One region of the Echinicola strongylocentroti genome, then DNA from elsewhere that is predicted to be linked to it. Evidence: riboswitches for the same ligand, from Rfam matches in the RefSeq annotation. Region 1 holds a riboswitch; each other region holds the start of a gene.

What was found. Region 1 has a riboswitch for thiamine pyrophosphate ahead of DN752_RS11070 (TonB-dependent receptor). Riboswitches for the same ligand answer to the same signal wherever they lie in the genome.
Region 2: linked by a shared signal. The riboswitch ahead of thiS (sulfur carrier protein ThiS) and the one ahead of DN752_RS11070 (TonB-dependent receptor) in region 1 are both predicted to bind thiamine pyrophosphate.
Region 3: linked by a shared signal. The riboswitch ahead of thiM (hydroxyethylthiazole kinase) and the one ahead of DN752_RS11070 (TonB-dependent receptor) in region 1 are both predicted to bind thiamine pyrophosphate.

Annotation. Positions count from the first base shown of each region.
Region 1 is NZ_CP030041.1:2,869,972-2,880,100, forward strand. It holds gene uvrA (excinuclease ABC subunit UvrA) at 1-668, opposite strand, end outside; gene DN752_RS11050 (SIMPL domain-containing protein) at 748-1,383, opposite strand; gene DN752_RS11055 (RNA polymerase sigma factor) at 1,788-2,390, shown strand; gene DN752_RS11060 (hypothetical protein) at 2,365-2,601, shown strand; TPP riboswitch at 3,056-3,151, shown strand; gene DN752_RS11070 (TonB-dependent receptor) at 3,236-5,623, shown strand; gene arsB (ACR3 family arsenite efflux transporter) at 5,719-6,762, opposite strand; gene DN752_RS11080 (low molecular weight phosphatase family protein) at 6,759-7,391, opposite strand; gene DN752_RS11085 (DUF6428 family protein) at 7,410-7,874, opposite strand; gene DN752_RS11090 (ArsR/SmtB family transcription factor) at 7,924-8,253, opposite strand; gene DN752_RS11095 (alpha/beta fold hydrolase) at 8,385-9,149, opposite strand; gene dxs (1-deoxy-D-xylulose-5-phosphate synthase) at 9,729-10,129, opposite strand, start outside.
Region 2 is NZ_CP030041.1:39,689-49,817, reverse strand. It holds gene DN752_RS00200 (OsmC family protein) at 64-480, shown strand; gene DN752_RS00195 (aldo/keto reductase) at 812-1,771, opposite strand; gene DN752_RS00190 (dodecin family protein) at 1,875-2,075, opposite strand; gene thiH (2-iminoacetate synthase ThiH) at 2,165-3,289, opposite strand; gene DN752_RS00180 (thiazole synthase) at 3,282-4,049, opposite strand; gene DN752_RS00175 (thiamine phosphate synthase) at 4,030-4,680, opposite strand; gene DN752_RS00170 (thiamine phosphate synthase) at 4,680-5,270, opposite strand; gene thiC (phosphomethylpyrimidine synthase ThiC) at 5,270-7,141, opposite strand; gene thiS (sulfur carrier protein ThiS) at 7,486-7,692, opposite strand; TPP riboswitch at 7,751-7,850, opposite strand; gene DN752_RS00155 (3-oxoacyl-ACP synthase III family protein) at 8,392-9,474, opposite strand; gene DN752_RS00150 (glycosyl hydrolase) at 9,656-10,129, opposite strand, start outside.
Region 3 is NZ_CP030041.1:2,011,281-2,021,409, reverse strand. It holds gene carA (glutamine-hydrolyzing carbamoyl-phosphate synthase small subunit) at 1-517, shown strand, start outside; gene eno (phosphopyruvate hydratase) at 543-1,820, shown strand; gene DN752_RS07660 (FtsB family cell division protein) at 2,080-2,367, shown strand; gene DN752_RS07655 (hypothetical protein) at 2,348-2,920, shown strand; gene DN752_RS07650 (serine O-acetyltransferase) at 2,936-3,778, shown strand; gene cysM (cysteine synthase CysM) at 3,782-4,660, shown strand; gene DN752_RS07640 (LLM class flavin-dependent oxidoreductase) at 4,772-5,797, shown strand; TPP riboswitch at 5,900-5,993, shown strand; gene thiM (hydroxyethylthiazole kinase) at 6,049-6,849, shown strand; gene thiE (thiamine phosphate synthase) at 6,842-7,480, shown strand; gene thiD (bifunctional hydroxymethylpyrimidine kinase/phosphomethylpyrimidine kinase) at 7,477-8,319, shown strand; gene tenA (thiaminase II) at 8,303-8,956, shown strand; gene DN752_RS07615 (hypothetical protein) at 9,156-9,470, opposite strand; gene DN752_RS07610 (sulfite oxidase) at 9,924-10,129, shown strand, end outside.

The DNA.
Region 1 (10,129 bases):
CTATCGATCAGGATTTCCATTTCACCCTTTGGAATCTCCTTCTCCTCCAGCAGGTCCTCTACATAGTAGACCTCACCATCAATGATAACCCGTGTAAATCCTTTTTGAAGCAGTATTTCCAGCTCTTTCTCGATACTGCGAGAAGCATTTGCCTGTAGCGGACAGCTGATCATCACTTTATCGTTCTCTTCAAAGCTATGGACAAAATCCACGACATCGGTAACGGTATGGTGCTTCACTTCTTCTCCACTTACCGGCGATATGGTGTGGCCGATTCTGCTAAAAAGGAGCTTGAGGTAATCATAGATTTCTGTGGTGGTGCCCACAGTAGACCGGGGATTTTTGGTGGACACTTTCTGCTGAATGGCGATGGCCGGAGAAACCCCTTTGATGTATTCCACATCAGGTTTTTCCATTCTGCCCAGAAACTGGCGGGCATAAGAGCTCAGGCTCTCCACGTACATCCGCTGGCCTTCGGCAAACAACGTGTCAAAAGCCAAACTGGACTTGCCAGAACCTGAAAGTCCTGTCACCACCACCAGTTTGTTGCGCGGGATGGCCACGCTCAGGTTTTTCAGGTTGTTTACCCGAGCGTTCTTGATGATGATGTATTCTTTGGGGTCTAAATTCTCTATCGATGATGGATTCAAGGCAGTTGTCTCATTCATAGCTTACAAAGATACCAAGTCAACCTGTGAATTGGTAATTTGTTTAAAGCTGAATTTACTGGAAAAGTTCCCCTTCTTCCTAATCCCCCGTTAAATGGGCCTTAACCTTAACTTTTTTGACCAGTTCATCAGTGTAAATGATTCCATTGGCAGGGTAAAGCTGATAGTCATCGATTTCCTCTATATCCATGACTTCATACTGCATGCCCAGTGAATCTGCATAAGCATTGATGCGGCTTTTGGCATTGGCCAAGGCCTTTTGAAACCCAATGTCCTGGAGGGCTTTATTTTTTTGGGGCGAAAGATAGTAACCGCTACTATTGATGTTGACAGGGAGCTTATTTTCGGCAAGCAATTTACTGATGAGGTCTTTTTCGGTGGCCTTGTTCAGGACCACGGTATAGCTAATTCCATAAGTAAAATCACCTGCGCCAGTTTTGCTATCGTACCCACCGTCCTTATAGAAGTTTTCACTGGTGATGTCTACCCTGAACTTTGCCATTTCCGTTCCTTTCATCAAAGACTCTAGGGCTTTTTTCTGATCTAGATTACCGTTAAAACTTACGTTGATACAGGGTGCGACCTCTTCAAAAGTGACTTTATCCACGCCAATAAGGGCTATGGTTTTGGTAGCGTTAGGCTGGTTTAAATTACAGGAAATGACCCCAGTACCCAGTACGGCGAACAGAAAATACTTGACAACTAATCGGTGCATGGTTAATTAAATTAAAGGTTGTTGATAATATCCACAGCTTCATGAAGGTTTCTACAACAAGTGAGTCTGGTGGACTACGATAAACGAGCGATTTTATTATTATTAAAAGATTTTTTATCACACGTCCATGTATCTTATGAATTACGTAATTTTTGGTATAAAAATTGACTTATTAATGGGTTATTTTCGATAAAATTAAAATCGATTGATTATTTTGATTTATCTATTTTAACGAATAAATATTCCGAATAAGTATTGATGTCAGGTATATTTTGCATAAAAAAATCAGTTAATTCATTGCATTGTGTATTTCAAATATATACATTTGGCTTTGACTGAATTTGTTTCATCCCTAAAACCCGCAATATGGAGTAGACTTCTACGTTATTTAAACGTCAGAATTTATGAGTAAAAGGTTAAGACCGAAAGACAGCGAATTGATCGCTCAGTACAGAAATGGGAGTGAAGCTGCTTTCGAAGTGTTGGTAGATAAATATAAATCCCGTGTCTTCACGACGATTTATATGATAGTAAAAGATCAGGGTGTAGCAGAAGATCTGTTACAGGATGTGTTTGTGAAAGTAATCCAAACGCTGAACTCTGACCGGTATAACGAAGAAGGGAAGTTCCAGCCATGGCTGATGCGGATTGCGCACAACTTGGCTGTAGACTATTTCAGGAAGATGAAGCGCTATCCATTTATCATGATGGAGGATGGCTCCAATCTCTTTAATACATTAAAATTTGCTGATTCCAATGTCGAGGACCAAAAGGTCAAAGATGAGACCCATGCATTGGTCAGAGAGCTTATCGACGAACTTCCAGAAAGCCAAAAACAAGTGCTGATCATGAGACACTATATGGATTTGAGTTTTCAGGAAATCGCTGACCAAACAGGAGTAAGCATCAACACGGCGCTTGGAAGAATGCGTTATGCGCTTATCAACATGCGGAAAAAGTTGAAACAAATTAATGTTGCCTATGACAAAATATTTTACCCCAAATGAACAGCTGATAAAGTATCTATATCAGGAAATGAGCGATGAGGAAAGCGAAGGTTTTGAGCAGCTTTTGCAAATCGACGATCGCTTGATGCAAGACTATCTGGACGCTATAGACATGCTCGGACGCCTCAATGATGAAATGATGGAACCATCGGAAAAAACCGTCGTGGCCATTAAGAGAAAAGCTAAATCTTCCGGATTGGAAAAAGTATAATCTGAACTATATTATCAATCATATTGCCCTTTCTGGTCAAACCCAGAGAGGGCTTTTTTCTGTCCTGGATGTTTACCATGCACCTTGTCCTAGGGGAATGAGAATAAAGCCAAAAAGCCAGGCCATGGAGCCTCTCGCCACGGCCATAGCCGTCAGTTTAAACGGATATGGGGTCAAGCGGAAAAGTTGAGGGGTTGATGGAACGCTGATGACGCAGATGATGATGATTTGCGCTGATTTTTTGCTTAAATTGAAAAAGACAAGTGGCATAAAAAGCTTAGCTGTTCGGGATTTGTAATCCCGAACCGGGATAATGGGGATTGGAAATCCCCCCTAGACCAGGGCGAACGCATTTAAAAAAGTATCCCAGTTTGAATATATCTGCTTGTTCCTACAGCACAACTCAACAACACCTTTTCATTCTTCGATAATCCTTCTACCTTTGCGGGAAGAAAGATCGAATTAGGGGTGCCCTACCAAACGGGCTGAGATCATACCCATATTACCTGATCCGGGTAGTGCCGGCGAAGGGAAAGGCGATTTCCATGACACATGGAACAATCGGGTAAACAATAAATGGAGCAATCACCCCTGGATGGCTCTAATGTTTAACCAAGCTTAATCAATTTTCATTATGAAACGTATGTTGTTGACAGCAGCAATGCTGCTGGTCGGAGTTTGTGCAATCGCGCAAAACCAACTCACCGGAAAGGTCATAGATGCCACCACCGGAGAACCATTAATCGGTGCCAACGTGCTCCTTGAAGGCACAGGCAGAGGAAGTACTGCAGATCTCAATGGAGCCTTTGCCATCAAAAACATCCCAGATGGCCAGTACCAACTGAAGGTCTCCTTTGTTGGCTATGAGGCAGAGGTGAAAGCGTTGGAAATCCCATCTCCTGAGCTTGAGATCAAGCTGAAGGAAAATTCACTGTTGACAGAAGAGTTTATCGTTTCGGCCACAAGGGCTTCCGAAACTACTCCTACGACGTTCTCCACCGTCACCAAGGAAGACCTTGCCAAAAACAACCTCGGTCAGGACATGCCCATGTTGCTGAACTACACGCCATCCGTAGTAACCAATTCGGATGCTGGAGCAGGCATCGGCTATACAGGCCTGCGCATCAGAGGGTCTGACCAGACGAGGATCAATGTCACGGTAAATGGAATCCCTATGAATGATGCCGAGTCCCATGGCGTCTTCTGGGTAAATATGCCTGACTTTGCCAGCTCGGTGGACAATATCCAGATCCAACGTGGTGTAGGAACATCCACCAATGGTGCGGCGACTTTTGGCGCCAGCATGAACATCCAGACGGATACCAAAAAGGAAGAAGCGTATGGCGAGGTAGCCACCTCGTTCGGTTCTTTTAACTCCCAAAAATACACCGTCCAAGCTGGTTCAGGCCTCCTGAATGACCGCTGGGCCGTGGATGCCCGCCTCTCCCAGATCAAATCCGACGGGTATGTGGACAGGGCTACGTCCGACCTAAAATCCTATTTCCTCTCTGGAGGGTATTACGGGGATGACCACGTCTTCAAAGTCAATGTATTTTCTGGCAAAGAAAAAACCTACCAGGCTTGGTATGGCCTTCCCGAAGACAAACTGGAAACCGACCGGACATTTAATTACTACACCTACGACAACGAAACCGATAATTACCAGCAAGACCATTACCAGTTTATCTATACGGGGAAGTACGGTCAAAACTGGAAGACACACGCGGCCTTGCATTATACGTATGGTCGAGGATACTATGAACAATACCGCGAGGAGGATGACTTTGCGAGCTACGGCCTAGCCCCAGTGGTGATCGGTGATGAGACCATCGAGAGTACCGACATTATCAGAAGAAGATGGCTGGACAATGACTTCTTTGGAGGAGTATTTTCGGTGAATTATGTGTCTGACGATGGCCGCTGGGACCTGATCTTGGGTGGTGGTGCCAACCGTTATGATGGGGACCACTTTGGCGAGATCATCTGGGCCCGGGTCGCTGGCGACACCGATATCCGCGATCGCTATTATGACAATAATGCGGTAAAAGACGACCGTAACATCTATGCCAAAGCCACTTACGAAGTCGCAGATCGGTTGTACTTGTTTGGTGACGTGCAGTTTAGGCAGATTGATTACCGCTTTGAGGGCGTCAATGACGACCAGCGAGTAGTAGACGGTGCGCAGCATTACAATTTCTTCAATCCAAAATTTGGCATCAGCTACGAAAGTGGAAAAGGCGAAACCTGGTATGCCTCCTATGCAGTGGCTAATCGGGAACCGGTCAGAAGTGACTTTACGGATAATCCCATCACGGAAATCCCACGTCCAGAACGGCTCCATAATATAGAAGCAGGTATCAGGGCACAAAAAGGCAACGTTAGCTATAATGCCAATTTCTACTATATGGGCTATAAGGATCAGCTGATCCTAACTGGGCAGATCAATGATGTCGGTGCTTACATTCGGGAAAATGTGGATAATTCCTATCGCGCGGGGATCGAACTGGATGGAGCCGTGAAGCTATCCCCCAAGTGGACCCTTGGCGGAAACATCGCCTTCAGCCGCAATAAGATCGATGCCTTTACAGAGTATGTGGATGATTACTCCAGCGAAGTATTCCAGCAGGAGGAATTTACGTATGAAGATACGGACATCGCCTTTTCCCCAAATATCGTAGGTTCGGCCATGGTGGATTTTCATCCAATCAAAAACATGGAGATCAGCTGGATGGCCAAGTATGTGGATGACCAGTACCTGGACAATACGCAGAATGATGGCAGGAAGCTGGATGCCTTCTTTACCAATGACATCCGATTTGCTTACACACTTCGGCCAAGGTTCTTAAAGGCATTGGAGTTTAATGTGAAAGTGAACAATGTCTTTGATGTCATGTATGAACCCAACGGGTACACCTTTAGCTATTTTGTTCCCGGTGATGCAAACAGGGAGCTGGTAACCGAAAATTATTACTACCCTATGGCCGGAACCAATTTTATGGCGGGAGTAAACGTGAAATTTTAAGCCTAAGTTAATGGCACGCAGATGAATACTTGTGGATCAGATAGTCGCGGATTATATCCAGCGTAAATCCGTGTTATCTGCGTGCCATCACTTTTTTATGTAAATGAGAAATACTTTTTACGTAACCAGAAAGCCACTCTAACCAGCAGGATCAATGCCGGCACCTCTATCAAAGGACCAATAACCCCTGCAAATGCCTGGCCTGAGTTCAAGCCAAAAACAGCTATCGCCACAGCTATCGCCAGCTCAAAGTTATTTCCCGCAGCCGTAAAGGCCACCGCAGCGGTTTTGTCATACGTGGCACCCATGGCTTTGGTGATAAAAAAGCCAATGATAAACATCACCGTAAAATAAATCATCAACGGAATAGCAATGATCACCACATCACCAGGGATTTCCATGATCAGCTCCCCTTTTAGCGAAAACATGACGACGATCGTAAATAGCAATGCTACCAGCGTCATAGGAGAGATGGCAGGAATAAACGTGTTAGTGTACCAGTCTTCACCTTTTGTCCGGATCAGAAAATACCGGCTCAATATCCCCATTAAGAACGGAATCCCCAGATAAATGGCCACACTTTCGGCTATGGTCTGAATGGAAATGTCCACCAAGACACCATCAAACCCGAAATAAGGAGGAAGTACAGTGATAAATATCCAAGCATAAAAGCTGTAAAAGAAAACTTGGAAAATACTGTTCAGCGCCACCAATCCAGCACCGTACTCGCTACTTCCCTCTGCCAGGTCGTTCCAGACCAAAACCATGGCAATACACCGCGCCAAGCCTATCAGGATCAACCCTACCATATATTCTGGATAATCCCGCAAAAACAGGATAGCCAATACGAACATCAATACTGGCCCTATCACCCAGTTGAGCAGTAATGATATGGATAGGATTTTGGTGTTTTTGAAGACTTTGGGCAATAATGAATAATTCACTTTTGCCAATGGGGGATACATCATCAGGATCAGCCCAATAGCAATGGGGATATTCGTGCTGCCATGACTTAGGGACTCTACTTTGATAGGTATGGCAGGAAAATAGTATCCTAGACCAACCCCCACCGCCATGGCCACAAATATCCACAGGGTGAGGTTTTTGTCAAGAAAACTTAATTTTTTACTCGCTGTCATGATGGTTTGTTGATTTTCGAAAATACATAGTACATTTCTGAAGCGATCTGATGGCTTCTTTCCAAGTACTTTTCTGACTGTTGCGGTGTGCCATCAAAAGCTTTGGGGTCATCATAGGTAACGGGGATCCGTTGCTCAGCGCCAGCAATAAAAGGGCAACCCTCGTCCGCTTGGGAGCAGGTCATTATCGCTGCAAAACCTGAATCGGGATTAAACCCATCATCCCATTTTTTGGAAAACCCAATCACCGGATGTGCATTGCTTGCGTATTTTATACTGTAAACAGGATTTTTCCCTTCTTCTTGGAGCTTTACTACATTAAATCCCTGATGGGACAACGTCTCAGCAACCTTGGGAAATAAGGCTGTCGCCTCCGTACCTCCAGAGAAACTTCTCACCTGACCTATCCCCCAGTAATAGGCCATGCACTGTGCCCACACTTGGGCCAAATGGCTCCTTCTGGAATTATGGGTGCATATAAAATTCAGTAGGACAGGTTCGTTTCGGTCTACCTTGGCCTGAAGATAATCTACCAATGGCTGTAGCGTCAACTTACGGTCATCTGAAATTTGGTCGCTGCTTACCGCATCTATAGTGGCTGACAAGTTATTAAATAGCGTTTTTTCCATGATCTTAGTTATTGGATATTAACAACAGTTTCCACCAGGAGTACACGCTCCAAACTGGCTTGAAGAAACTTCCACCTTTGGTTTTTCAGCAGGAATTCCGCACTGATCTTTGGCCAGGCAGTCAGTTTCCTTGGTAGTCAAGATAAAATTGGTACCGTCAAAGTCCAGTCCGAATTTTCCGATTGTTTCTCCTTGGTACTCTACTTCTATTTCCGCATCTGGAAGTCCTAGGGTTTTCTCAGAGAGTTCAATAATATGCACTAACTTTTCGGGGTGCAGTCGATGGTCGTAATCATCCGCATTCCAAAGTTGGAAATTAACAACCTCCTCATTTCGGACAGTGCCGCCACAATCGATAAAGTGTTTGGTGACTTTCCCTACCTCGGTGACGTGAAAATGGCCCGGAACCAAACTCCCGTCTGGAAGTTGAAAGCCTATTCTCTCCAAACTGTTCAATGCTGATTTTACTTCTGATAGTCTCATAGATTCATTAGTTTATTGCGATATTACGATAAAACAAGGTAATTTTTTTTTAACAACAATCCAAACTAGTAATATCTTGATCCATAAAAGGCATCATAACCTCCTTCATCTTGAGCCAGTTTTCCTTATGGATACAATAGCAGACACTTGTTCCTTCCACACTTCCTTTGATCAAGCCAAGGTGTTTGAGTTCTTTGAGGTGTTGCGAGATCGTGGCCTGTGCCAAGCCTATCTCAAGCACCAAGTCGCCACAAACACAGGTATTGATTTTGAACAAATGCTGGAGAATGGCTACCCTAGCTGGATGCCCAAATACTTTAGCATAAGCAGCAATGGCATTTTGCTCGGATGAAAAGATGTCTGTTTTAGCTAGTCCCATTTTGTCAATTGTTATATTGCAATATTACGATAAATAAATTTTACATCCAAGTTTTTTTAAACCCGGTTTGTTCATTAGCAACCTCTAGGCGATGGAGATTTACCATCTCTCTCTACCGTTGATAGGCACTATCAAATTTCCAAAAACTCCCTTACCATTGCCAGCGTAGTCGCTTCTTGCTCAAACATCCCCATGTGACCGGCATCGGGAAGTTCGTGGTAGGCATCCACATAGACCTGATGTTTTCTGCTGTCGTCTATTTTTACTGCACCGTCAAGCACTCCGGCAATCATCAGCTTTTTGCCACTAAAATCACGGAGCACATCCATCCTGTCTTTCCTGTCCCGCATAGCTTTGGTAAAGGACACCAATCCTTCATTGGTGGTTCTGCGGGCGATTTGGACAACTTCCTGGATGGTGCCTTTCATGGATTCGCGGTGTGCTGCTGTAAACAGCGGAGGAACAAAGGAGTCGACAAAAACCTTAACGCCATGCTTCTTTACAAAGGTAAGGGTACGGTTTCGGACCCCGATTTTTTCCTCATCATCTGCAAAGGCCGTAGAATGAAAAAGCCCCAGGCCTCCAAGCTCATCACCCATCAATTCTGCCATGGCCAAGGCCACATATCCGCCAAGGGAATGTCCAATGACCACTGGCTTTTCCAATGCTAAATCATGGATCCAGTCTTGTAGCATTTGTGCAGCCTGCTCCATAGAGATCGTTTCTTCATACCAACGGGAATCCCCAAAACCGGGCAGATCAGGACACAGTACCCGGTATTCACCGGAAAAAGCCTCGATAAATTTTCCCCACATCTCCTTGGTCTCACAGAAACCATGGATAAAAATCACGGGCTTTCCATGCCCTTGGTCGGTGTATTCGATGGTAGCGGTCATAAAAATGAAGTTAAGGATAAAGTAGGTAACTGCCAATTGAGAACCTAGGTTCTACAGATCTGAGTTGGATTATACAACTGGCATCAATGCCTCACTGCGAACGCAGCGATAGCGGACTGGAGGAATCTTTCTTTTTGGGTCGAGGTGGCTTCTCCATGCTCTCTACCTGGCGGCAGACAGCGATTTCTATAGTCAAAGGAAGGCTTATCTGGCTGAGCAAATTATAGCCGTCAATGCTTTCTTTCCCGAACACTAGATATGATATAAGACTATTCTATTGATATGAAAAATTTAATTTTACTATACGCTTTTTACCGGTAAGTTTTATTTCTCACAGAACGCACAGGATACCCGGAATGAAATATGGCTTTTCTGGGATTTTGGTGGTTTCTGTGAGAACCTGTTTACAATCTCTGTGATTACTGGTGGCATTAAGAAATTTGAGTATGAGTAATCGTGCCAGTGACCAAATGCTATAACGACTGTAGTCTGTCGCCCCTCTTCCGTGACCGATTATCCACCATAAATGACTGGTCAGATTACTTTATAAGCATAAAACTGGATAATGAAAAAATTCAATCAATGATTGGCAGAAATGGCCTCGGTCATTTTTTTCACCGCTGCTACAATTCCCTCCGAATCCATACCACATTCCTTATGCAGTTCCAGTTGAGTGCCGTGTTCGACCACCTCATCTGGAATTCCCAGTCGCTTGACTTGTGCTTGATAGTCATTGTCCATCATCCATTCCAGTACAGCACTACCAAAACCTCCCATGAGACAACCGTCTTCCACGGTGATGACTTTCTTGAATTTGCCAAACACTTCATGCAGCATTTCTTCATCCAACGGCTTCACAAATCGCATGTCATAGTGAGCTGGGTCAAGTCCTTCCTTGGTCAGTTTATCACATGCTTCCACTGCATAATTTCCAATATGACCGATGGTAAGGATGGCTACATCTTCACCTTCTTTTACAA
Region 2 (10,129 bases), 2.8 Mb from region 1:
TATCTTGGTAAGAAGATTGCTTCAATAATAAACATAGTTTTTAACCAAAAAATCACTAATAACATGAAATTTTCAAGAAATGCTTCAGCCAACTGGAAAGGCAGTGGAAAAGAAGGCAAAGGCACCGTCAGCACCGAAACCACTGTTTTGGACAAGACACCATATTCCTTCAAGTCACGCTTTGAAGACGGAAAAGGTACCAACCCTGAAGAACTGCTGGGTGCTGCCCATGCAGGATGTTTTTCGATGAAGCTGAGTTTTGTGCTCAATGAAATGGGCTTTACTGCTGATAACATCGATACTACCGCAAAAGTAACCATGGAGGACGGTAAGATCACCAATGTACACCTGGACCTCAGCGCAAAAATTCCTGATATCAGCGAGGACGATTTCAAAAAAGCGGCTAAAGAGGCCAAAGAAAATTGCCCCGTTTCTGCGCTATTTAATACAGAGATTACCATGGATACCAAATTGGGCTAAAATCTTCCCATTAGGGATTATAAAAAGAAATTTCTCACGGAAATCACACTTTGTGACATCCGTGAGAAATTTTTGGTTTAACCCGGATTATGCGTTAGGAATCGTAGTGAGAGCTGAAATTGCAAGAAAATCAGTTAGTTTGGAGGCATTAGCGTAGCACCGCTACGGTTATGCCGAAAACTAAAGTGAAACGGCTGATTTTGAAGCAGTTTCAGGTCGCAACAGATAGGCTAATGGATATTCCGGGTTTAACCTTGTTTCAATACCATTTAGTCAGTGTGATTCTGGTGATACTGGCTTCCACTGATTAACTCAACGAGGTTGAAGCAGCTCAGGAATATTCCTCCCAGAAATCAGCTAGTTCATAAGGACTGTTGTACTCAGTCCACAGTTTGCCATCCGTAAAGCGATGGGGACCTTCGAGTTGATCGAGCTCATCCATCTCGTCCTGACTCAAGGTCAATACACTTGACTTAAAGTTTTCCTCAATCCTTGAAGGGGTTACTGATTTGGGTATCACCGATATATCCCTTTGCATGTTCCATGTCAATACTACTTGGGCCGGTGAGGCGTTGAGTTTATTGGCAATGGACTTAACGACTTCATGTTCCAATAGAATCGGGAGGTCTACCCCATCGGTTCCTTTGGTCCTGTAGGCCGCGCCAAGTGGTGCGTAAGCGGTTAGGTGGATGTCTTCATTTTTGCAGAAGTCCACCAGTCCTTGCTGCGGCAAGAATGGATGCATCTCGATCTGGTTGACCTCTGGTGCTACTTTGGCTTTGGCCAGAACCTCCTTAAGTTTATTGATTTTAAAATTGGAAACACCAATGTGCTTTACTTTTCCTGTCTCCAATATAGCTTCCATAGCAGCCCAAGTTTCAGTAAGAGGGATACGATCAAGGTTTTCAAAATCAGCAGCGGATGTTGGAAACTCCACACCATGTTTCAGGGCCAATGGCCAATGCACCAAGTATAGGTCCAAATAATCCAGCTGAAGATCTTTGAGGGTGTTTTCTAGCGCAGGCTGTACATGTTCTGGTTTGTGGGAGTCATTCCAAAGCTTTGAAGTCACCCAAATATCCTCCCTTTTTACAATTCCATCGGCGAAAGCCTTGGCAAAGGCATCCCCTATTTCTTTTTCGTTTTTGTAAATATATGCGCAATCAAAGTGACGGTATCCTACTTCGATGGCTTTTAAAACCGCCTTATATACTTCTCCTGGTTTGGATTGCCAAGTGCCCAAACCTAAGATGGGCATGTTGTCCCCGTTGCTAAAAGTCAGTGATTTCATGTTATTGTTTGATTTTGAAAATGATGAATGAAAATAAACCCTTTGAAATGGTACTATTAATATACCTTTTCAAAGGGCAATAGGGAAACAAAAGTTCCAAAGATCAATTTACTTCGAAGGAAACCTTTGCATTTATCCCGTAAGAAACGATTTGGTTGTTTTCCACGTTGGCTTTCATGTTTTCTACATAAACGGACTTAATATTCTTTACCGTTTTGGAAGCTTCGGAGACCGCATTTTTGACGGCATCATCAAAGCTTTTGTCAGAACTGGCGATAACTTCAATAATCTTCACTATAGACATAATCGTACAATTTTGGGTTAACAATCGTTATTGGCCATTTTGACCTTTGACTAATTTGGTGCAAAAGATCTGCCAAGACTGCCTGTTTTTTATCCAAAACTATCTTGCAAAACAGGGTCCCAATCCTTCCAAACCGGTTGATACCCATTGTTTTTCAATAAACCTGCAATTTTATCAGGACTTCGCTCATCCGAAATCTCAAATTGCTCCAACGATTCTTTGCCAGCGGCATAGCCTCCAGGATTGGTTTTTGATCCTGCACTCATGGAAGTGATGCCCAGCTTGATCACATGGTTTCTGAAATTTTCCGTTTCACGAGTGGACAGGGAAAGCTCTACATCTGGGTCCAGCAATCGATATGCGCAAATAAGCTGCACTAACTCCTTGTCGTTCATGGCCACTTTGGGCTCCTGTCCTCCCGAAAATGGCCGCAAGCGAGGAAAAGAGATCGCGTATTTCGTTTGCCAATACTTCTTTTCTAAATAACGCAAGTGCATTGCGGTGTAAAAACTATCTACCCGCCAGTCTTCCAAGCCGATCAGTGAGCCAATTCCCACCTTATGAATCCCTGCTCTACCCAGTCGGTCGGGTGTTTCGAGCCGATAGTCAAAATTTGATTTTTTTCCTTTTGGGTGGTGGATTTTATAGGTGTCTCGATAATAAGTCTCCTGATAGACCAGCACACTATGCAGTCCACTTCGGATGAGTCGCTCGTATTCATCTTGGTCAAGTGGCTGCACTTCCATGCTGACATTGGCAAAATGTGGCTTTATCAGTTGAATGGCATGTTCGAGATAGTCCACGCCTACCGTTCGGTTGGCCTCACCCGTTACGATGAGAATATGTTCAAAGCCCATTCCCTTAAGGACCTCTACTTCCTTCATGATTTCTTTGTCCGAAAGGGTTTTGCGCGGGATTTTATTGTCCAGACTAAATCCACAGTAAGTGCAGATGTTTTGACATTCATTGGAAAGATAAAGCGGGGCAAAAAGTTGCATATTGTTACCAAACCGTTGCAGTGTCAATTGACGGCTCTTTTGCGCCATTACTTCCAGGTAGGGAGCTGCTGCTGGAGAAACCATGGCCAGGAAGTCTTCGAGGTTTCTTTCTTTTTTGGCCAAGGCCTGCTCTACCCTTTCAGCCGTGACGTTGGTTAAAGCTTGATGCACTTTTTCTGGTGGAAATTGAGATAATTGCTCTCTAAATTCACTCATAAGATAAGAATTCTGTTAATGGACTACTTGCATTTGCTTGGGCACTGATAGCACCTTGGCCGCATTCATAGGCCATTCTACCTGCTTCGACGGCCATTTTAAAAGCTCTTGCCATTTCCACTGGGCGTTGTGCTACGGCGATGGCTGTATTGACCAGTACCGCATCGGCGCCTATTTCCATGGCTTGGGCAGCATGTGAGGGCACTCCCAGTCCTGCATCTACCACTACTGGCACATTGCTCTGCTCGATGATGATCTTCAGAAAATCCAAGGTCCGGAGCCCATTATTGCTGCCAATTGGAGAGCCAAGAGGCATTACTGCCGCTGCCCCTGCTTCCTCCAGCCTTTTACAAAGCACAGGATCGGCATGGACATAAGGCAGTACCACAAAGCCTTCCTTTACCAACTCTTCGGTTGCCTTAAGGGTTTCTATAGGGTCAGGCAACAAATACTTGGGATCAGGGTGGATTTCCAGCTTCACCCAATTGGTCTCCAGCGCCTCCCTGGCCAGTTGAGCTGCAAATACAGCCTCTTTAGCTGTCCGGACGCCAGAAGTATTCGGAAGTAAATTGATGCGCGAATGCGATAAATGCGCCAACATATCGTCGTCTTTGTCTTTGACATCTACCCTTCGCAGTGCCACAGTGACTAATTCCGACTCAGATACCTCCAAAGCTTCCTGCATGGAGGTATAAGTAGGGAATTTTCCTGTTCCTGTAAATAACCTCGATGAAAAGGTCTTATTGGCAATAGTCAACATAGTCAAATGTATTTAGAATTTTTTTAATTAATTGATCTGGTACTTTGGATTGGTGCAAAAGCCCACTGACAGCCACTCCATAAATACCTGTTTCCTTCAGGGAAGATAGGTCTTCCTGCAAAATGCCACCTATTGCAATAACTGGCAAATAGGGATGTTTAAGTTTCAACCTGTCCATAACACGCTGGTAACCAGTATTCTCTAGTGTTGGGCTTAAATTCTTTTTTGTAGTAGTAAAGCGATAAGGTCCCAATCCGATATAGTCGGCTTCTTTAGCTACTTCCATGATGTCCTCATAAGTATTTGCAGTAGCACCAATCACCAATTTATTCCCATACCGTTCTCGGATATCATAGACGGCCTTATCTTCTTTGCCGACATGGACTCCTGTAGCGCCTATTTTGAATGCAATTTCAGGGTGGTCATTGATGATAAGTTTACAGTCGTACCGTTCACAAATTTCTTTGGCGTTAAAAGCAGTTTTTAGGATTACAGGTTTCGGAAAATCTTTCATCCTTAGTTGGACCCATCTGCCCCCAGCTTCACAATATTGTCTGATTGCTTGCAGGTAGTCTTCGGGATGGTCAAAATTGGGCGTGATAAATTGCAGTTTGTGAATCTTGGTTATCATTAGGGTTGCTGTTTGTGGTTAAAGAATAACTTTAATCGGGATGCGGTATCCTCTCCTTTCCAGATACTTCCTAATAGTGCAGCGCCGTCAAAGCCCAAAGAGTCCAAATAGTCCGTTTTTTCAGGGCTTATACCTCCGAGGGCAAACACCTGAAAAGGCAATAAAGGCTTAGTTTCTTTCATCCATCGGCTAAGTTCATCCGCAGCAAAAGCTTGGAAATATCCTGGCTTGGAGATACTATCAAATATAGGACTGATAAATGCATAATCCAGTTTATTATGAGGCGTTTTTTGCAGTGATTCCAATTGATGAAAAGATTTGCTGACCAGTTTTGATGATGGCAAGATCTTTTGGTTGCTTTTATAATGCACGCCTCCCAGTCCAAATTCCCCAATCAATTCATGATGGCCATGAAGGGAAACTTTAGGATAATATTCAGGTGGTAGCTGGGAAATCAATTTTGCTATTTGGCCACTTGACCAGTCAGGTTTCCTGATATGCAAGCGGAAAAGACCATGATCCAGCAGCTGGACCATGGTTTGGATTTCTTCCTTTACTTCCTCAGGGGAACTGATCAGAATATATCGCATTATTGGTTGAGATAGATTTCCCCTCCTTTTTCGGTAAATTCTTCAGCTTTTTTCTGCATGCCTTCCTCTATGGCTTCTTGACTGTCCAGCCCATTTTTATCGGCATAATCCCGCACATCCTGCGTGATTTTCATGCTGCAGAAATTGGGGCCGCACATGCTACAGAAGTGGGCGATTTTGGCGCCATCTGCGGGCAATGTCTCATCATGGAAGGACCTGGCTGTATCAGGATCCAAGGAAAGGTTAAACTGGTCTTCCCATCGGAACTCAAAGCGGGCTTTGCTCAAGGCATCGTCTCTGTGCTGCGCTCCGGGATGACCTTTGGCCAGATCTGCCGCATGGGCAGCGATTTTATATGTGATGACACCGTCTTTGACATCCTTCTTTTCTGGTAAGCCCAAATGCTCCTTGGGTGTTACATAACAAAGCATCGCGCAACCATACCAACCAATCATCGCAGCTCCGATACCAGAGGTAATATGATCATAACCAGGAGCAATATCCGTGGTCAATGGGCCTAAAGTGTAAAACGGTGCTTCCCCACATTCGACCAACTGCTTATCCATGTTTTCTTTGATCATGTGCATCGGAATATGCCCAGGACCTTCGATTATGGTCTGCACGTCATGCTTCCAGGCGATCTGTGTAAGCTCACCCAAGGTTTCCAACTCGGCAAACTGAGCTGGATCGTTGGCATCGGCGATGGATCCAGGACGCAGTCCATCTCCCAGTGAAAAAGTCACATTATAGGCTTTCATGATTTCGCAGATTTCCTCGAAATGCGTATAGAGAAAATTCTCCTTGTGATGGGAAAGACACCATTTGGCCATAATAGAACCACCTCTGGAAACGATGCCCGTGACCCTTTTTGCGGTCATGGGAACGTATCGGAGCAGTACACCAGCGTGAATGGTAAAGTAATCCACCCCTTGCTCGGCCTGCTCGATAAGCGTATCCCTGAACAATTCCCAGGTAAGGTCTTCGGCCTTGCCATTGACTTTTTCCAATGCTTGGTAAATCGGCACCGTACCGATGGGCACGGGGCTGTTGCGCAAGATCCACTCGCGGGTTTCATGGATGTTTTTCCCCGTAGAAAGATCCATGATAGTATCCGCTCCCCAGCGACATGCCCAAACGGCTTTCTCAACCTCCTCTTCGATACTCGAACCAATGGCTGAGTTTCCAATATTCGCATTGATCTTTACCAGAAAATTTCGCCCGATGATCATGGGTTCGGCTTCTGGATGGTTGATATTAGCTGGGATCACGGCCCTTCCCTTGGCCACTTCATCCCGTACAAATTCCGGTGTGATCATGTTTTTCGGGGTATTTGCACCAAAGTTCTCACCCGGATGTTGTTTTGTAAGCTCCTGTTGCTCGGCGATGCGTTGGTTTTCACGAATGGCGATGTACTCCATTTCAGGAGTGATGATGCCCTTTTTGGCATAATGCATCTGGCTGACATTTTTTCCTGACTTGGCACGATAAGGCATTTTCACCAAATCAAAACGCAGCTTGTCCAGCGAAGGATTGTCCAATCGTCGTTGTCCATATGCTGAAGTGAGTTTTTCGAGCTGCTCTACATCGCCACTGTTCAAGATCCATTCTTCCCTAAGTCGTTCGAGTCCTTTTTTCACATCTATATGTGCGTTAGGATCGGTATAGGGGCCACTGGTATCATAGACTGTCACCGGAGGATTTTTTTCTACTGTCTCATGGCGATCCAGGTGGGAGACTGTATCGTGCAATGCAATTTCTCTCATGGCGACCTTAATAGGGTGTAGGTTACCTTCTACATAGACCTTTTTGGAGTTTGGAAAAGGGTCTGTGGTAATGTAAGACTTGATGTTCTCTTGACTGAGCGTTTTCATGTTTTATGTTAGTAAGGTGGTGTAAAGTTTGAATGTTAAATGAGGGTTAGAAGATATGAAAATCGTATCGTTGAAAGATTTCCCTTACACTGTGCTCTAGTGCCTGTATTTTCGACTTCTTTCGCTACCCTACCAGCGATGATCAACCTAATTCCCGAAGTTGGTCAATACTGGACACAGGTAACCAGGCAGGGCTTTGTCTGCATCAGACAGCCCCTTTTCTGGTCTCAAGTTCAGCGCTAAGCGTAACGGTACATGCTCCTACCACTGTGCGGAGACGAATTCCAAATCGAACTCAAGTTATAGAGACTGACAGCTGATAAGGGCTACCTTCGTATTTTCCCTCACCCGCCTTGGGTGGCTTTGATGATGAGGATTTGATCGTTTTCTGAGAGGTGGTAATTGTCCCAGTTGGATTTGGGGATGACTTGGTCATTGACGGCCACAGCCATGCCTCGACTGGCATCGATTTGTTGTTGTTGGAGCATTCCTGACAAAGACAATTCCCTTTCTGTAAGCACTATTGGCTCACCATTTAGGATAAAATTCATAAGAATTTCAATTTTTGTAAATGAATAAAAAAACTTCAGGAATGAAGATAATCGCTCGGAAGGACGCTTCACTTTTCCCTTCGCCCGCATTACCGGGATCAGGTTCGGAGGGTATGTCTCAGTCCCGATAGATCATCGGAACACCCCTAAAGTCTTGTACGTAGTTACAAAGTTAGTATGATAAGAGAATATCAAAAATTATTGGTGAATTTTATTTGGCTTGAATCCTCATTCCAATTTATAATTATGAGTCTCCGGAATCATACACGTAGCCAAACTTAATTGATATTGATAAATTGTTTTCCCGTTCTTTTCCATTGATGAAAAGAACCAAAAATCTAGTCCAGTGGTGAGATCTTTAAATTGGGTAGAACATGCTTTCCTGTGAGGGCAATACGGTACCCAATTTAATTTAAGAAAAATGCTCCGGCCTGAAAATGAATGGATCTCGCTGTTCCACGACGCGAGCTAATTCACTTTCTTAACGGCCTGCTCATTTTTCTTAAACCGGTCTCACCAAGGGACCTCCTTAACTTTCGAAATCATATTATATAATTATTCCACTACGTGCAAAATCACGGATAGTCATTTTTATAATTTACCAATATATGTACTATGAGGATACTGGCACTATTTTCCTGATTTATATTCCCTGCGCTGAATGTGTCAAATCAATCCCTGTAGGATATAAATGCCAGATTAAGGAAATCGATATAAGACCGCATTGACATTCATGCCGGCACCTACGGAGGCGAAGATCACATGGTCTCCAGAATTAATATGGTGTCGTTCTATCTCCCCACAGAGCAGCATATCCAATAAAATCGGTACAGTTGCCACAGAATTGTTGCCCAGTTTACTGATGGTAATGGGCATAATCTCTCTCGGATCTTCTTGCATACCATATAGCTTGAAGACCCGGTGGAGTATGGCATCATCCATTTTGGCATTTGCCTGATGGATAAGGACCTTTTTGATATCCCTGATGTCCAACCCTGCCTTATCTATGGTCGCCTTGACCAAACTTGGAACAGTATTCAAGGCATATTCGTACAGTTTACGCCCATTCATTTTCATGAACAAGGTATCATCTTTGTAATCTGGATTATAAGACAAGTCCATTCGTAACAGCATTGCTTCATTCAGGGTGTCTGTCCGGGTTTTATGGGTAAGTATCCCGACGGGTGAGTCAGATTCCTGTGACTGAAGGATAATGGCACCAGCTCCATCGGAATAGATCATGCTGTCTATGTCATGTGGATCGGAAACCCGACTTAGCGTTTCTGCGCCGATTACTAGGATGTTTTTTGCATCACCGGATTTGATATAGTAATCTCCTTGGATAAGCCCCTGTACCAAACCAGGGCAGCCAAAGGGAAGGTCATAAGCGATGCAGTCAGGGTTTTTGATTTGAAGCTTATATTTTACTCGGGATGCCAGACTGGGAACCATGTCCGATTTTTGGTTGTCTTTAAGGACATCACCAAAATTGTGGGCTACAATGATATAGTCCAATTTTTCTTTATCCAATAAGGCTGATTTCAATGCTTCTTCTGCAGCAAAAAATGCCATATCAGAAGTGACATAATCGTCCTCGATATATCTTCTTTCTGCTATTTCTGTTATTTCCTGAAATTTCCTTATAATCTCCTCATTGGTTTTTGCGAGCTTTTTTCCATCCGTATTATAAAATTGAGCGTTTAGAAAGTCCTTATTTTTAATCACCTTTGAAGGGATATACTTACCAGTTCCCTTGATGACAGAGTAGTATGTGTCGGGCATTTGAAATCTACTTAAAGTTACTATGATTGATAAACCTGTATTAGATAAAGGGGGAATTTAGTAAAAGCATTAATTGGAACAATAGACCATTACAAATTAATTCAGCACCCAACGTAAATTATATAGAACCATAATTTCTTAATTATACACTTATAAAATAAGCAACTTATAAGTCATACACCTACTCTTTTACAATCCTTACAGGGCCAAGCAGTCCTGATTTTTCCAATGGTATGGTTTCCCGTGGATTTCCCCTGTAGTCATTGATCAACATTATATTGGTGTTGGTATATGGATCGATGACTTCTTCCAATTCTTCTCCAGCCACCCTATTGAACCATGAGTTAACAACTTTTATTTCCAATGTATTCTTACCATTACGTATTGCATCGGTAATGTCGACCCTGAATGGTTTCGTCCATACTATGCCTTTATTTTTACCGTTCATGTTGATCTCAGCTATGCCTACATCTTTTACACTTCCTAACTCGAGATAATATCGTTCTTGTTTGAGTGGGATAAAATCCAGTTTAAACTCCTTTTTGTAAACGGCTGGTCCTGAGTAGTATTTGATTTTCTTGTTAGGGTGTTCAGACCAGTCTAGAAGAGTTGTGAACTCCACATTTCCTTCCCCCTTATATTTTGGATCAAAGTA
Region 3 (10,129 bases), 860 kb from region 1:
CCTAGCTGCTCGTGGGGTTTATTGTAAGGTTTTTCCTGCAAAAACTGCTGTTTCAGAGATGGAAGCATGGCAACCCAATGCCTATTTTCTTTCCAATGGCCCTGGGGATCCTGCAGTAATGGATTATGCCGTAGATACCGTGAAAGAGATTCTGGCTTTGAACAAGCCGGTTTTCGGTATTTGCCTAGGCCATCAGTTGATAGCCGAAGCGGTAGGGATCAAGACCTATAAAATGCACCATGGCCATAGGGGAATTAACCATCCTATCAAGAATTTAGTAACCGGAAAAAGTGAAATTACCTCACAAAATCACGGGTTTAATATCGTTAGGGAAGACAGCGAAGGGCATCCAGGAATAGAGATCACCCATGTTCACCTAAATGATAATACGGTAGCCGGTATCAAATTAAAAGATAGACCTGCATTTTCTGTGCAATATCACCCAGAATCTGCGCCAGGGCCACACGATTCCAGGTATCTGTTTGATGATTTTATTTCTTTAATCAACAATAATTAATACAACCTATAAACCTTTTAGCATTATGACTTTGATTACAGCAATTCATGCTAGACAAATTTTAGATTCCAGGGGCAACCCCACCGTGGAAGTAGATGTGGAAACTGAAAGTGGCGCTTTTGGAAGAGCCGCCGTGCCAAGTGGGGCTTCTACTGGTGTCAATGAGGCTGTAGAGCTTCGTGATGGAGATAAAAGCAAATACTTGGGTAAAGGAGTGCTACAGGCAGTAAAAAATGTAAATGAAATCATCCAGCCGGAATTGATCGGTCAATCTGTTTTTGATCAAAGAGGTATCGATGAGTTGATGATTCAGTTGGATGGAACTGATACAAAATCAAAATTGGGAGCCAATGCTATCTTGGGTGTGTCCTTGGCAGTAGCCAAAGCCGCAGCCGATGACCTTGGTCTGCCATTGTTCAGGTATGTGGGTGGCGTCAACGCCAAGACCCTTCCTGTGCCAATGATGAATATCATCAATGGTGGTTCACACTCTGATGCGCCTATCGCATTCCAAGAGTTTATGATCCGACCAGTAGGCGCACCAAACTTCTCTGAGGCCATGAGAACGGGAGCTGAAATCTTCCATAATCTTAAGAAGATCCTTCACGACAAAGGCCTTAGTACCGCCGTAGGTGATGAAGGTGGTTTTGCACCAAACTTCTCCGGAGGCACTGAAGAGGCCCTTAACTGCATCTTGGATGCCATTACCAAGGCTGGATATAAGCCAGGTGATGATGTGACCATTGCGCTTGATTGTGCTGCTTCTGAGTTCTTTGAGGACGGAAAATATAACTACAAGAAATTTGAGGGAGATACTGGTGTTACCAGAAACAGAGAAGAACAAGTAGCATATCTTGCCGAACTTACCGAAAAGTACCCGATTGACTCTATCGAAGATGGATGTGGTGAAGAAGATTGGGAAGGCTGGGCAATGCTTACTGCCAAAATCGGAGATAAGGTGCAGCTGGTAGGCGATGACCTTTTCGTGACCAATGTGAAATTCCTTCAAAGGGGTATCGAAGAAAAATCTGCCAATTCTATCCTGATCAAAGTAAACCAAATCGGTACGTTGACGGAAACATTGGAAGCAATTGATTTGGCTCACAAGGCTGGATTTACTGCTGTAATGTCCCACAGATCAGGTGAAACAGAAGACAGCACTATAGCTGATCTTGCCGTTGCTTGCAATACTGGACAGATCAAAACCGGTTCTGCTTCCCGTTCTGACAGAATGGCCAAGTACAACCAGTTGCTAAGAATAGAAGAGCTTTTGGGCGATACTGCTTATTTCCCTAAGAAATAAACGTCCAATCCAAACTAATAACTGTAGAAGCACTCCGAGAAGTCGGAGTGCTTTTTTTATTTGGAATGGTGAAGCCGGAATATAGCCGATCTATTGCGACCTGATCCGCGGCGGACAAAATCAGCTCTTTGCTTTAGTTTTCTGTATTTGACCTAGCGGTGCTACACTGAAACCTCTTAATTACCCTTATTGCATATAACTGTTTTAAGATTAGTCCCCACTATTTTATATATTTGTCATAAGTACAAATGCGAGTCTTATGGCCAAATACCTCAAATACACTAAAAACTTCTATTTTATATTCACCGTACTTTTTGTGGTTTGGATGGTGTTTATTGATAATAATGATATTATCAGCCAGTTTAAGTTGCGCTCAAAGCTTAACAGTCTTCAGGACCAAAAAGAGTTTTATCAGGAGCGAAAAGAAAAAATACAGGCCGAAAGAGAAGAATTACTCAGTAATTATGAACTTTTGGAAAAGTTTGCTCGTGAAAGATACTTGATGAAGAAAAAAACTGAAGACCTATATGTTATTGTTGAAGAATAAAAGTGTCCTGCTGACATGTTTGGTGGGCCTATTTTTGATGGTTTCCCATTCCAAAACGTTTGCTCAGATCGAGTATTATCAGGAAGAAAATGAAAAGGTGCCTCTTAGTGAACGACTGTATTTTGGAGGGAACTTGGGCTTGCAGTTTGGGTATGTAACCTATATTGAAGTTTCGCCTTTGGTGGGAGTGATGGTCACAGACCGATACTCGGCTGGTCTGGGCATCACTTATCAATACCTTAAGTATAAGGACTTTGGCGAATCATCCAATGTGTATGGCGGAAGGATATTTAACCGTTATAATATACTTCCCAATCTATTTGCCCATGCCGAATATGAAAATTTGAGTGTGGAAGCCTATAAGCAGGATGATTTTGGCAGAATAGTCTCCGAACGGGAGTGGGTGCCCGGGTTGTTTTTAGGAGGGGGCTACTTTGTGCCCTTTGGGAGACGTGGAGGAATGAACTTTACATTACTGTATAATGTCCTTTATGATAATCAAAATTTGATCTATACTGAACCATATGTGATCAGACTAGGTTTTGTTCTATAACTGCTAACGATTACAATGGAACATAGAGAATTATTTATCGATAAAATTCATGACGCTCACAAACAATGTCCTGACTGTCCTTCTCCAAAGAGAGTACAAGAATTTTTTGAGGGGGTTTTGGGAATACTATTTCCAGAATATGCTGTTAAAATTCTTCAAGACAAGCAAGAGATAGCGGATAGACTCCAGTTTTATGAAGTCCAATTACAGGGTATCCTAGGGAGGAACAAGCAACTTATTGACGCTGATGGCGAGGAGGTGGCCCATGCCTTTTTTGTCAAGCTGTCTGATGTTTATGATGCTATACAGGAGGATGTTGAGGCGATGTTTGAAGGGGATCCAGCAGCCAATAGCAAAACAGAAGTGATCAGGAGTTATCCTGGGTTTTATGCCATTGCTGCTTACCGAATCGCCCATTTGCTCCAAGAGCAAGGTGTGGCACTTATTCCTCGCATGATCACGGAATTTGCCCACAGTAAAACAGGGATAGATATTCACCCTGGGGCTGAGATAGGCCGCTACTTTTGCATCGATCACGGTACAGGAGTAGTAGTAGGGGAGACAACTAGGATAGGTGACCATGTGAAATTATATCAGGGCGTGACCCTAGGTGCATTGAGTGTCAATAAGGAAGATGCTGATATCCAACGTCATCCGACCATTGAGAATCATGTGGTCATCTATGCGGGAGCGACAATTTTGGGAGGAAAGACCGTCATCGGAGCGGAGAGTGTGATTGGGGGGAATGTATGGCTTACCAAAAGTATTCCCGCCAAAAGCAAAATCTATTATCAGACCAAAATGTACGATGCCAGTGCAGAGACCACTGATATGTATGTTTTTAAAAATGATGCCTAATACATGAAGTTATTTGAGTTGATCGGCAATACACCGCTTGTTGAGCTAGAACATATTCCCACCAACCCCAACGTAAAGATCTATTGTAAACTGGAGGGGCAAAACCCCGGTGGTAGTGTGAAAGACCGTGCAGCCTATAGCATGATCAAAAGGGCCATGGATCGTGGAGATATTAAAAAGGGAGACAAAATAGTAGAGGCGACCAGTGGCAATACGGGCATTGCCTTGGCGATGATAGCAAAGGTCCTTGGTGTGGAAATGATCTTGATCATGCCAGATAATTCGACTCGCGAAAGGGTCGTTTCCATGGAGGCGTACGGAGCAGAAGTCATCTTGACCCCAGCAGCCAAAACCATTGAATACTCCAGGACACTTGCCGAAGAGATGGCTGAAAAGGAAGGGTATTATATTTTGAACCAATTTGCCAATCCTGATAATTATCAAGCTCATTATGAGGGGACAGGGCCTGAGATCATGCGGGATACCAATGGTGAGATTACCCATTTTGTTTCCGCTATGGGGACTACAGGGACCATCATGGGAGTTTCCCGGTACCTAAAAGAGCAAGATCCTACAATTCAAATCGTTGGTACGCAACCTACCGATGGCTCTAGTATACCGGGGATCAGAAGATGGTCACCCGAGTTTTTGCCCAAAATATACGATTCCAAACGCGTGGATCAGATCATCGATGTAAGTCAGGATGAGGCAACTGAAATGACACGACGAATGGCCAAAGAAGAAGGAATACTGGCAGGTATGAGCAGCGGTGGAGCACTGCATGCCGCAGTGAAGCTCGCCGAAACATTGGATGATGGGGTGATCGTCTGCATTACCTGCGACCGTGGTGACCGTTACCTGAGCTCTGATTTATTTGGGTGAATTTTTTTAGAAGTGCATTCCCGGATTTGGCAATTGTACACTGATTTTTGGCGTTGAGAGAACGATTTTGGATGTAATCCAGTTGGTAAGAAAACGACAATGAATAGTGCAATGAAGAATATCAAACCACTGGGTGAAATAGCTTTTTCCGTACTGGATTTGGCCATCATTAAAGAACAGCATGATGCTACTGATGCCTTCGCTAGGAGCTTGGGCCTAGCGAAGCATGCCGAAAAATGGGGCTATAAGCGTTTTTGGCTGGCAGAGCATCACAATATGGTCAGCGTAGGGAGTTCTGCTACGGCTGTTTTGATCGGACATATCGCAGGAGGGACCAAAAGTATCCGCGTTGGATCAGGAGGGATCATGCTGCCTAATCATGCTCCACTGATGGTGGCAGAGCAATTTGGCACCTTGGCATCCCTTTATCCCGAGCGAATCGATCTTGGACTGGGAAGAGCTCCTGGTACCGATCAGACAACTGCTAGGGCGTTAAGGCGGGATCGTTTAGAGACAGTAGAGGAGTTTCCTAGGGAGCTGGAAGAACTTCAGCTTTATCTTTCCGATGAAAACATCGACGGTAAGGTTCGGGCCATTCCAGGTGAAGGACTAGATATCCCTATTTATCTGTTGGGAAGTAGCATGAGCAGTGCAGTGCTCGCAGCCAAGAAGGGGTTGCCTTATGCTTTTGCGAGTCATTTTGCACCTGCACAATTTTTGGATGCTGTTCGCTATTATCGGGATAATTTCCAGCCTTCTGAGTATTTAAAGCATCCCCATGTGATTTCCTGTGTCAATGTAATTGCTGCAGAAACGGATAAAGAAGCCCATAAGATGGCTACTTCCTTTTACCAAATGGCGTTGGGGATTGTGAGAAGAAAATCCTATCCATTGAGACCTCCGGTGGATACGATGGACGGTTTGTGGACAGAAGCGGAAGCAGCTGCGATCAACCAGATGATGGCCTGTAGTTTTGTAGGATCAGCCGCTACAGTTCGGGAAGACTTGGAGCATTTTCAGGAAATTGCCCAAGTAGATGAAATCATGATCTGTTCTCATATTTATGACCATGAAGCACGTTTAAAATCCTATGAGTTGGCAGCATCATGTTTTAGAGAGCCTGCGAATGCACGTTGATTTGCGCACTTTAGCGAAAGTAGTTTGACCCAGAGTTCTACAGGATGAATCTTCTTGGGAGTAACTTTGCTCCATGAGATTAAAATCGTAAATTCACCATAATACAAACTTTAGGGGTGTCCCAGCTGGGACTGAGATGAGACCCTTTGAACCTGATGCGGATGATGCCGACGAAGGAAAAAGTTATCCTTTCTTACAGGCTTTTGCCTGTATGGTTTGCAGGTTCCCTAAAGTTTTTTAAGCTAATGGATATGAAGGAATCTGTAATAAAAAATCTAAAAATACTGAGAGAAAAAGGCCCCTTGGTGCAAAGTATCACTAATTACGTGGTCATGAACAATACAGCCAATGCCCTATTGGCCATAGGAGCCTCTCCGATCATGGCACATGCCAAGCTGGAGATGGCGGATATGGTCAAAATCGTCAATGCGTTAGTGGTCAATATTGGAACATTGGACGAGTTTTGGGTGGACAGCATGTTACTGGCAGCCAAGGAAGCCAATGAACGGAATACTCCGTGGGTCTTGGATCCTGTGGGGGCTGGAGCTACGCCGTACCGAAATGATACTTTGACGCGGCTGTTGACCTTTAGGCCGACCATTATCCGTGGAAATGCCTCTGAAATCATGGCTTTGGCAAAGGCAAATGTGCAGACCAAGGGAGTGGACAGCGCCCATTCTTCTGATGAGGCCTTGGCATTTGGTAAACAACTTTCCAAGGAGGCATCCGCAGTGGTGTGCATTTCCGGTGCAGTGGATTATGTGATTGACGGCGATAAGTTGACTCGGATCAAGAACGGCCACGAACTGATGGGAAAAGTAACGGGGATGGGCTGTACTGCGACTGCTTTGGTGGCAGCATTCGCAGCAGTGGAACCTGATCCTTATCTGGCGACTGTTGCGGGAATGACCGTTATGGGGCTTGCAGGTGAAATAGCTGCTAGAAAAGCAGAAGGACCTGGGACACTTCAATTGTACTTATACGATGCCCTCTACCACCTCAAGGAAAGTGAAGTGAAGCAATGGGCAAAAGTGGAAGAAAGCGATGACTGAACCTCCATTTCCTTACCGACTTTATCTAGTGACCGATCAACAAGCATGCCTTGGCAGGGATTTTTTTTGGGTGCTGGAAGAGGCCCTAAAAGGTGGCGTGGACTTGGTGCAATTGCGGGAAAAGGAACTTCCAGCGGGAGCCTTTTTAGATAAGGCACTTAAGGTAAAGTCACTTTGTGATCGGTACGAAGTCCCGTTAATCATCAATGACAGTTTAGAAATAGCCAAAGAAACAGCTGCCCACGGAGTGCATATCGGGCAATCGGACAGTAGTATGAATGCTGCTAAAGCTTTTTTAGGCGAGCAATTCCCTGTTGGACTTTCCTTGGAGCAGATGGATGAATTGGACGACGGAGATGCTGAAAAAGCGTGGTATTACGGAGTCAGCCCTATCTTTTCTACACCGACAAAGCCTGATACCCGTTTTGAATGGGGGTTGGGTGGGTTAAGCAAACTTAGAAAGTCTACTGCAAAACCATTGGTGGCCATCGGGAATATCAATGTGTTCAACGCAGTAGATGTTCTCCGTGCAGGGGCAGACTGTCTTGCGGTGGTGTCAGCTATTTGCAGTGCAGATAGCCCGGCCAAAGCAGCAGAGAGCTTTCGCACCCAAATCGAAAAAGTAAAATGAGCAATATGATAAAGACCTATGTTCCTGTACTGACCATTGCTGGGTCAGACAGTGGCGGTGGAGCAGGCATTCAAGCAGACCTGAAGACATTTTCTGCCTTGGGTTGTTTTGGTACCAGTGTCATTACGGCAACGACGGCCCAAAACACCTTAGGCGTGAAGAGTATCCATGATATTCCCGTACAGCATATAAAAGAGCAGCTGGAGGCGGTGCTTTCGGATATCAGACCGAAGGCCATAAAGATCGGGATGATCAACCGGCCGGAAGTGGTTGAGGTGATTGTGGAAGCACTCGGTCAATACCCTGATATTCCCGTGGTTTTTGATCCTGTCATGGTGGCCACCAGTGGGGACCGTTTGATCAAGGAGGAAACGGTGGAGGTATTGAAAAAAGAACTTTTTCCTATTTCGCATATCATCACGCCCAACATGGACGAAGCGGCAGTGCTTATAGGCAAGGCAGTGGATTCGCTTCCTGAGATGGAAAAAGCAGCTAGCCAATTATTGACATACGGATCGGCCTTCGTGTTGGTCAAAGGGGGGCATCTAAATGGTGATTCCGTGGCTGATGTCCTTTGTGGCCATGATGGCCAAATGCAGGTCTTTAAAAGTGAAAAAATAACTACTGGCAATGTCCATGGAACAGGCTGCACGTTGTCGTCTGCCATAGCCGTTTTTCTGGCAAAAGGGATGGAAGTGGAAAAAGCAGTGGAGCTGGCGAGGAACTTCGTCTTTCAGGCAATTGATGCTGGGAAAACCGTCAAAACAGGTCAGGGAAGTGGGCCTTTAAATCACTTCCACCAACCAAAAAAAATGATTATCCATGAGCTGGACCAGTGAAGCATGGAAGCGAATCGCTCCCCTTTATGACAAGGTCATTCATATGCCTTTTAATCAAGAATTGCAGAGCGGCACACTTCCGAAGGAAACGTTTAAATTTTATATGGCTCAGGATGCTTTTTACCTGGGCGAATTTGGCAAGGCCCTCAGCACGATCAGCGGTCGTTTGAACGACTTGGATAAGGTGTTGGCATTTTCCGAATTTGCCGCTGGTGCCATCGTGGTGGAGAGAGCACTCCATGAGAGCTATTTCAAGACTTTGGGATTGCCTGATGAAGTAGATCCTTCACCATCCTGCCTGCTTTATACCAATTATATCAGAAATCAGGCAAGTTTTGCCAACATAGAGAAGGCAGTGGCAGCTATATTGCCTTGTTTTTGGATTTATAAAGAAGTAGGTGATTATATCTATGCACAACAAGGTTCAAGTGAAAATCCCTATAAAAACTGGATAGATACTTATGCCGGAGAGGAATTTGCCACTTCAGTCGCCAAGGCACTCGAAATCACCGACCAACTGGCAGAGAAAGCCAGCCCCGCAGCACGCGAGGAGATGTTTGAGGCATTTGAAATGGCATCTAAGCTGGAATGGATGTTTTGGGACAGTGCCTACCGCTTAGAGAAGTGGCCTGTTTAGGGACGTTAGGGGGAGACGCGGACACGTTACTTTTACAGTTGTGAAGGGAATGCGTCTGCTTTATTGGTTGCCTCAGCTTTTCTACTTGGTTTTGGATCAGGTATAGGTGATTTGAATCAAGTGATTAGAGATAAAAAAAGAAATCTGCTTCATATCGAGCAGATTTCTTTGGTTGGTGGCTTTATGAGTGAATAAAGGGTTATTCTTCAGTTATTTCCTCCCCTTCTTCATCGTATTTTTTGACGATGGTCTCTTCTTCCATTCCGAAGTGGGCTTCGTAGGTAATCGAGCCATCCATGTCAGTTACCTTATATGCCTTCGTAATGGGCATGGTCTTTAGTTCTTCGTCATCCAGAATGGCTTCTTTTACTTTTTGAGGTAAATCTTCAGGAACAATCTCTACTCTATTGTCTTGGTGGATGGTGGTTTGAGCGTGTAAAATAGCAGACGGAGAGTTTACTGTTCCGAAGGACATCATTGCCCCCATGGCGAATATTAATGCTAGCTTTTTCATGGTTGTTTTAGTTTGGTTAGTTTTCATTTAGTAGTAGCGAGAAGCCAAGATCCATTTGTTAATTTGGCCTGTGAAACCTGATTCAGGTTTTTCCAAGCTGGATACTTCTGCTACTTTTATGGGCTTACTGCTAATCTTCAGAGCAAGCTTGGATTGATAATGTTCATTTTTTATGCCAACACGAGAAATGGGTTTTACTGCCCTCTTGACTAGGTTTTATCGAGCTGTTGTGTAGTATGTTTTGTACAGATTGTAGAAATACGTAAATATTTTAGATCTAGGAATGTGGTTTGGACTTGTTTTGGGGAGGGGATTCGAAAAAGTTATGGAGGATCAATATAATTTGTTTCGGAAGAATTTGAAACTTTCTTATTTTTGAATTACCACAATGGTGGTGAGGTTTTACTATGAGAATCAGTTAGCTTTAGTTTTTAGAATAAATTAGCAATACCTATGGCCAAGGAAAATAAGCAGGCGCCTTCTGTGAATAGCAGGAGGAAGTTTTTAAGGAATGGCACATTAGCGACCGTGGCGGCGGTGGCAGGAGCCAAAGTAGTTTTTGCATCATCCATGCCGGAGGGTTACGTGCCGGTAGTATTACAGGATGATGATCCCTACAAGCTTTTCAAGAAAGATAAAGACCTCATCGTCCTCAATAA